3 regions of the Pseudomonas sp. AC211 genome follow, and region 2 is predicted to be linked to each of the others. Evidence: riboswitches for the same ligand, from Rfam matches in the RefSeq annotation. Region 2 holds a riboswitch; each other region holds the start of a gene.

Region 1 (2,251 bases), 4.7 Mb from region 2:
GTTCAACGCTGGCGAGGCCGGCGAGGTCAGCGACACCCAACCCGTGCGCGCTCAGCGTGTGTTCCAGCAACTGACGAAGTTCAGCCTCGCTACAACCCGCGCGGCATCCGATTCCAGCGATAAAAGGCGCAACGATAGGCACAGAGAAAAACGCCTGAATACGTAAGAAAAAACCCGCTGAGAGCATGCCCTTCAGCGGGTTCTTGCGCAGCATGAACGAGGGGGTTACACCGCGCTCTTGCCCGCAAACCGGCGATACAGCCAGGCGCTCAGCAAGCCCAGGGCCGACCAGAACAACGCGTTGGTAATCAGCGAGGCCCAGATGAACTGATGCTCCAGCGCCTCGGGTGCCAGGCTCGAATGCACCTCAGGCTGCGGCGCGCCGATGACGTGTGGCACCACCAGCAACACAGCGCCGATCACTTTCACCGCCCAGTGGCGGGCGAATACCAAAAAGGCCAGGCCCACGGCGGTCGCGGTTGCGGTGCCGATCCACCAGTACTGACGCAGCTGCAAATCAGCGGCGGCGGTGCCTGGCAATTCAGGCGGCAGACCGAGCGAGGGCGCCAGCGAAAAGGTAGCGAAACCGGCCAGGCCCCAGAACAAACCGTCACGGGTACGACCCGGCGCGCGCAGGGTGAACAAGCCCGCCAACATCAGCGCGAAACCAACGGCCACCACCAGATTGGCGCCCGTGGTCGACGCCACGCGCTGCCAGCCGTCTTGCGGCGACCACGCTTCGCTGCTGTGTTCATGGGAATGGGCGGCGGCGCCCGGCTCATGGCTGTGCTCGGCAGGTGCGGCCTGCGCCATAGCCGGCTCAGCGCTTTCAAAGGTTTCGCCCTGAAGAATCAGCGGCGCCACCCAGAAGCTTTGCAACAGGGTCAGAAACAGGGCACCCAGTAGCCCGGCAAACCCGGCGGTTTGCGCAATACGCTTAATCATTTCGCGGTCTCTTCAGTCGCACGCACACTTGGTGGCACAGAAATTAGTGGCACGGAAACGCGGCACTGTGGCGGGTGTCGTGAGCAGCGTTGTGTACCGCCTCGACATGGGAGAAACCGGCGAAATACACCAGCAACGCGCCCAACAGGCCGGCGCCGATGGCGACCACGAGACGCTGAGAAAGCGAGGCACTGGCCTCGGCAGAATGAGTAAGGGTGCTACTGGACATGACCGTTCCCTCTGAACTGGAAATGAAAACGTAGCAGAAGGGAACGCACGAGGAGCCGAATGCGAGCGCATTCAGACTTCCGGCTTGCGCCCGCCCACCGCGGGTTTTGCCTACTGGTATGAATTCAGGCCGGTCTCCGGGCTCGCATGGCTGAAGGGTTTCAACACACGCCTACCGTTGCGGGGGCAGCGTCGGACTAACTGCTCCAGAACCGACCAGAGCGCGCACCGACTTCCCGTTTCACCTTGCGCACGACGACGCAAGACACCTGAAACAGCGCGCTAGAACACCATTTTCATCGGCAAAGGTCAACGCTGACGTGCCTCGCCCGTGCAGGCTTCCATGTCCAGAAGCTGGATGATCGGACCTCATCGAATTTGACCCATCCCCCACCACTGCGTAGCCTTGCTCGCTTCGAGGTCTCGGCGCATTTGCGCCAGAGCTAAGAGGAACGCGGTGCGCTGAACAGCCAGGCCGCGGCTGCCCCCGCAACTGTAAACGACCGGCTTTCTTCCAGTGCCACTGCCACGCGCGGGAAGGCGAGGAAAGCGGCCCGCATCAAGGGCCATGTCGTGAGCCAGGAGACCTGCCTCGAACCTATTCACGACAACCGGGCGGGGTGATCCGGTGGCGAATTCTGCGGTGAGCGCTCTGCTCGCTGTAGCCGTCGCAGCCGCCCGCCGATCCGATTTCGCGCGTATCCAACAGGGCTGCATTCGATGAAAAGCTTGGCCAAACTCCCCGTCACCATCGTCACCGGCTTCCTCGGCGCCGGCAAAACCACGCTGCTGCGCCATATGCTCGACAACGCCGAAGGCCGCCGCATTGCGGTGATCGTCAATGAGTTTGGCGAGCTGGGTATCGACGGTGAAATCCTCAAGCAATGCACCATCGGCTGCACCGAAGAAGAAGCCAACGGCCGCGTTTACGAGCTGGCCAACGGCTGCCTGTGCTGCACGGTGCAAGAGGAATTCTTCCCGGTGATGCGCGAGTTGGTAGCGCGGCGCGGTGACTTGGACCAAATTCTTATCGAAACCTCGGGCCTGGCCCTGCCCAAGCCATTGGTGCAGGCCTTCA
Region 2 (2,251 bases):
TCGTCGACAAAATGGACGACACCATGCAGAGCATCGTCTCTGCCGGCAGTGCGCTGCACCACACCAGTGCTGCACTCAACCAGACCTCCAGCACCGTCAGCCTGTGTGCGAACCATCAGAACAGCGCCGCCCAAGCGACGGCCGAAGCCACCCAAGGAGTCAGTCACAGCATCAGCGCCATGACTGAGCACATCCTGGGCAGCGAACATGCCTCTGCAACAAGCGCTGCAACTGGCCAAGGAAGGCGCCAGCGTGGTGCAGCAAACCACCGAACAAATCAGCCGCCTGGCCAGCCTGGTCAGCGATGCCACCCGCACTATCGAAGGCCTGAGCCAACACACGGTGGCGGTGCAGAGCATCAGCGAAACCATTCGCGGCATCGCCGAACAAACCAACCTGTTGGCGCTCAACGCCGCCATTGAAGCCGCGCGCGCCGGCGAGTCGGGACGTGGCTTTGCCGTGGTCGCCGAGGAAGTGCGCAACCTCGCCCAGCGCACCGCCGAGGCCACGCACGCCATCGCCCAGAGCCTGCACAGCATGCGTCAGCAAGCCGTGCAGGCCGTCGGCTTCGATGCAGCAATGCCAAACCAGCGTTGGCACCAGCGTTGACCAAGCCACGCAGGCGAACCAGGCGTTGCAGCGCATTCATGAGGAGGTGGCGGGCATGCAAATGCAGATCGGCGAAATCAGCCGCGCCATGCAATCGCAGCGCGACCAAGCTCAAGCCGCCAATCTGCAAGCGCAAACCATCAGCTCGGGCGCCGGCCAAAGCGCCGAGGCCGCGAACCAGACCCAGCTCGCCGCCCGCGCCCTGGAGCGCTTGGTGCTCGACCTGCACAAAGCCGCCAGCCGGCTTGGACAGGCAGACCCAAGCGCATAACCGGTACGTCGCAAGCAAGGCCGAAGCCTCTCCCACCGATCCCCCGCCGCTTGACCCACCCCGCCGCCACCGCTACGGTGCGCGGCGTTTATCCACGCAGGTGCGTCCGGCTCACACGAGCCCGGCGTTAAACGGGAAGCCGGTGCGCTCCATAGGAGCCATCCCGGCGCTGCCCCCTGCAACGGTAATCGACCGCAGCCACGCTGCATGCCCGATCGACACACCACTGGGTTGTACCTGGGAAGGTGATCGCGGCAGGAAAGGATGCCCTTTCAGTCGAGAGCCCGGAGACCGGCCTGCATGGAATCGACTGGTGTTGCGGAGGGCAGCACCATCAAGCGCAGGCGCCTTCAAGCGCCACGCTTGCCCATGCCCTCCTCAAAAATCTTTTGAGGAATACTCCATGAAATACCTGCATTTCGCCCTGCCCGCTGTGCTGCTGCCCGTTATGGTGCAGGCGCAAAGCACTGACCAAGCGCTGAAGCTGCAAGAAATGGTCATCACCTCCGGCCGCAACGCCGAGCCGTTAGCCCAAGCCACCGCTGCTGCCACGGTGTTCACCCGCGCTGACATTGAACGCCTACAGCCGCGCTCTATCACCGACCTACTCACCCGCGTGCCTGGCGTGCAACTGGTGCAGAACGGCGGGCGCGGCAGCAACACCTCACTGTTTATACGTGGCAGCAGCAACACCCAAAGCCTGATTCTGGTGGACGGCCAACGCATCGGTTCGGCCTCCGATGGCGGCGCCAGTCTGCAGGTTTTAAGCCTCGAACAAATCGAACGCATCGAGGTGGTACGCGGCTCGCGCTCGGCCTTGTATGGCAGCGATGCCATTGGCGGCGTGGTGCAGATTTTCACCCGTCGCGGCGACAGCGGCCTGCAACCGCGCCTGGCCGTGAGCGCCGGAAGTCACCAAAGCTGGCAGCGCAGCCTGGGCCTCAGTGGCGGCGATGAACAGACGCGCTTCAGCCTCAACGGCAGCCTCGACGAAACCGCCGGCAGCGACCGCACCGGCCAGTCCTACGATTCCGACAGCGACCACGACGCCTACCGCAACAAAGCCTTGAGCTTCAACCTCAGCCACCAATTCAACGAGCGCGTCGAAGGCGGCGTCAGCCTGCTGGACCAACGCGGCCGCAACGAGTACGACAACCCGTTCGGTCGCTTCGACATGAGCACCTTCCTCAGCTATCCGCAGCAGCCTTACACCGACTTCACCCTCAGCAGCGCCAGCGGTTTTGTCGACGCGCAGTTCAACGACCTCTGGAGCAGTCGCTGGGAAGTCGGCCACAGCGAAAGCCGGCAGAAAAGCCAAGACAAACTCAGCGACGAAGTGAGCGTGTTCAACACCTACCGCGACTCCGTGTC
Region 3 (2,251 bases), 2.0 Mb from region 2:
GCTTCGATGGCGGCGTTGAGGGCGAGCAGGTTGGTTTGGCTGGCGATGTCTTGCACATGCTTGGACATGCTCTGCAATTCGCTGGCATCGCTGTTCAGGTGGCCGACGGTGGCGAGCAATTGCTTGCGGTTGTCGCTGGCGGCGTGAAAGGCGCTGGTCACTTCGTCGAGGCGCGCGTTGGCGGTGCGCAGGCTGTCGCCGATGCCGTTGTTGCCGAGCACGCTTTCGGAACGGTTGAGGGTTTGTTGCAGGCGGTCGACCAGGCTGGCGAAGCGGTCGAAGAGGGCGCTGACGTTGCTGCCCAGCAATTGGCGCACCTGGCCAAGGTTGTCGTTCCAGGTGGGCAACAGCGCGGTGAGCAGCGGTTGGTTGTCCAGGGTCGGCGCGGTTTCTTCAACGTAAACCGGCTCGGCTGCTGCCGCCTTGCGCGGTCTAACAAACACGCCGGCCAAGGCGGTAACGGCCAGACCGGAGCCGGCCAACCACGGCATGGACACGCCCAGGCCAACCAGGCTGATGACAACTCCAAGGTAAAGCGCGCAATAGGCCAACACGGCAAATTCCCGACCAGGTTCAAGGTGGGCGAACTATAGGCAGCCGCGCACAAGCGAAAAATCGGGGCACCCCCTACAGGCTTTGTAGGGGTTTCCCCCTATACAGAAGTGCGCCGAGTTGGCGCCCCCCGCCGAATTGACGCTCAACCTGCAACCCTCTAACCTGCCACCCTCGCTTCAGGTGCCGCCATTTGGCGGTGAAACAGGGAAGTCGGTCCCGCTTGTTTTGCACGTGTTGCGCGTACAAAAGAAACGGCACAAGCCGACGCTGCCCCCGCAACGGTAATTGAGCTGAACACCGCACTAGCCACTGTGTAGAACACGGGAAGGCGCGCTGTTCTGTTGGCCATCACTGGCCGCGCTCATTAGCCCGGAGACCGGCCTGTCGCAGTACCACGGCATTGCGGAGGGCTTTGTCTGGCGTCGGGTGATTGCCTGCAATCCCTGCGTCTGCCGTTCTCCGCTAGCCTCAACCACGCCAATGAAAAGCCACTGCCGCGCGCTGGGTTTCATGGCCTGGACAATTGATGTTGAAGAGCTGAGACCGCAATGAGCGAATCCGCAGAACGCGACGCCCGCCACAAAGCGCGCATGGCCCGCAAAAAAGCCCTTATCGACGAGAAAATCGCCCAGGCCCAGAACGAATACGGCCTGCTGCTGGTGCACACCGGCAATGGCAAAGGCAAAAGCAGCTCAGCCTTTGGCATGGTGGCGCGGGCCTTGGGCCATGGCATGAAAGTGGGCGTGGTGCAGTTCATCAAAGGCGCGGCCAGCACGGGCGAAGAACGCTTCTTCCGCCGCTTCCCCGAAGAAGTCAGCTACCACGTGATGGGCGAGGGCTACACCTGGGACACCCAGGACCGCCAGCGCGATATCGACAAAGCAGTCGCCGCCTGGGCCGTTGCCAAAGACATGCTCAACGACCCGGCCATCGGCCTGGTGGTGCTGGATGAGCTGAACATCGCCCTCAAACACAACTACCTCGACCTCGACACCGTGCTTGCCGATATCGGCGGCCGTCCGGAATTTCAGCACGTGGTCGCCACCGGCCGTGGCGCACCGCCTGCGCTGATTGAAGCCGCCGACACCGTGACCGAAATGGCCATGGTCAAGCACGCGTTCAAATCCGGCGTGAAAGCCCAGGCCGGGGTGGAGTTCTAATGCAAAGCCACGCATGCCCGGCGCTGTTGATCGCCGCACCGGCGTCCGGCCAGGGCAAAACCACCGTCACCGCCGCCCTGGCGCGCTTGCACACACGCCAAGGCAAACGGGTTCGGGTATTCAAATGCGGGCCGGACTTTCTCGACCCCATGATTCTCGCCCGCGCCAGCGGTGCGCCGGTGTACCAGCTGGATTTGTGGATGGTCGGCGAAGCGGAAAGCCGTCGCCTGCTCTGGGAAGCCGCCGCCGAGGCCGACCTGATTCTGATTGAAGGCGTCATGGGCCTGTTCGACGGCACGCCATCGGCCGCCGATTTGGCCCGTCACTTCGGCGTGCCGGTGTTGGCGCTGATCGACGGTTCAGGCATGGCGCAAACCTTCGGCGCCATGGCTCACGGCATGGCCACGTACCAGGCCGACCTGCCGTTCTCCGGCGTGCTCGCCAACCGCACCGGCAGCGCCCGGCATGGCGAAATTCTGCGCGACTGCCTGCCGCCTGCCATCAAATGGTACGGCGCCTTGCCGCGCAGCGCCGCG

What was found. Region 2 has a riboswitch for cobalamin ahead of ACZZZP_RS01925 (TonB-dependent receptor domain-containing protein). Riboswitches for the same ligand answer to the same signal wherever they lie in the genome.
Region 1: another riboswitch for cobalamin. It lies ahead of ACZZZP_RS23820 (CbtB domain-containing protein); the one in region 2 lies ahead of ACZZZP_RS01925 (TonB-dependent receptor domain-containing protein).
Region 3: another riboswitch for cobalamin. It lies ahead of cobO (cob(I)yrinic acid a,c-diamide adenosyltransferase); the one in region 2 lies ahead of ACZZZP_RS01925 (TonB-dependent receptor domain-containing protein).

The regions. Positions count from the first base shown of each region.
Region 1 covers NZ_OZ409830.1:5,120,091-5,122,341, reverse strand. The annotation lists gene ACZZZP_RS23830 (cobalamin biosynthesis protein) at 1-142, opposite strand, end outside; gene ACZZZP_RS23825 (CbtA family protein) at 226-945, opposite strand; gene ACZZZP_RS23820 (CbtB domain-containing protein) at 989-1,174, opposite strand; cobalamin riboswitch at 1,285-1,461, opposite strand; cobalamin riboswitch at 1,575-1,782, shown strand; gene cobW (cobalamin biosynthesis protein CobW) at 1,894-2,251, shown strand, end outside.
Region 2 covers NZ_OZ409830.1:381,664-383,914, reverse strand. The annotation lists partial or broken gene ACZZZP_RS01935 (methyl-accepting chemotaxis protein) at 208-510, shown strand; gene ACZZZP_RS01930 (hypothetical protein) at 572-880, shown strand; cobalamin riboswitch at 962-1,194, shown strand; partial or broken gene ACZZZP_RS01925 (TonB-dependent receptor domain-containing protein) at 1,284-2,251, shown strand, end outside.
Region 3 covers NZ_OZ409830.1:2,368,967-2,371,217, reverse strand. The annotation lists gene ACZZZP_RS11230 (methyl-accepting chemotaxis protein) at 1-491, opposite strand, end outside; cobalamin riboswitch at 717-954, shown strand; gene cobO (cob(I)yrinic acid a,c-diamide adenosyltransferase) at 1,104-1,715, shown strand; gene ACZZZP_RS11220 (cobyrinate a,c-diamide synthase) at 1,715-2,251, shown strand, end outside.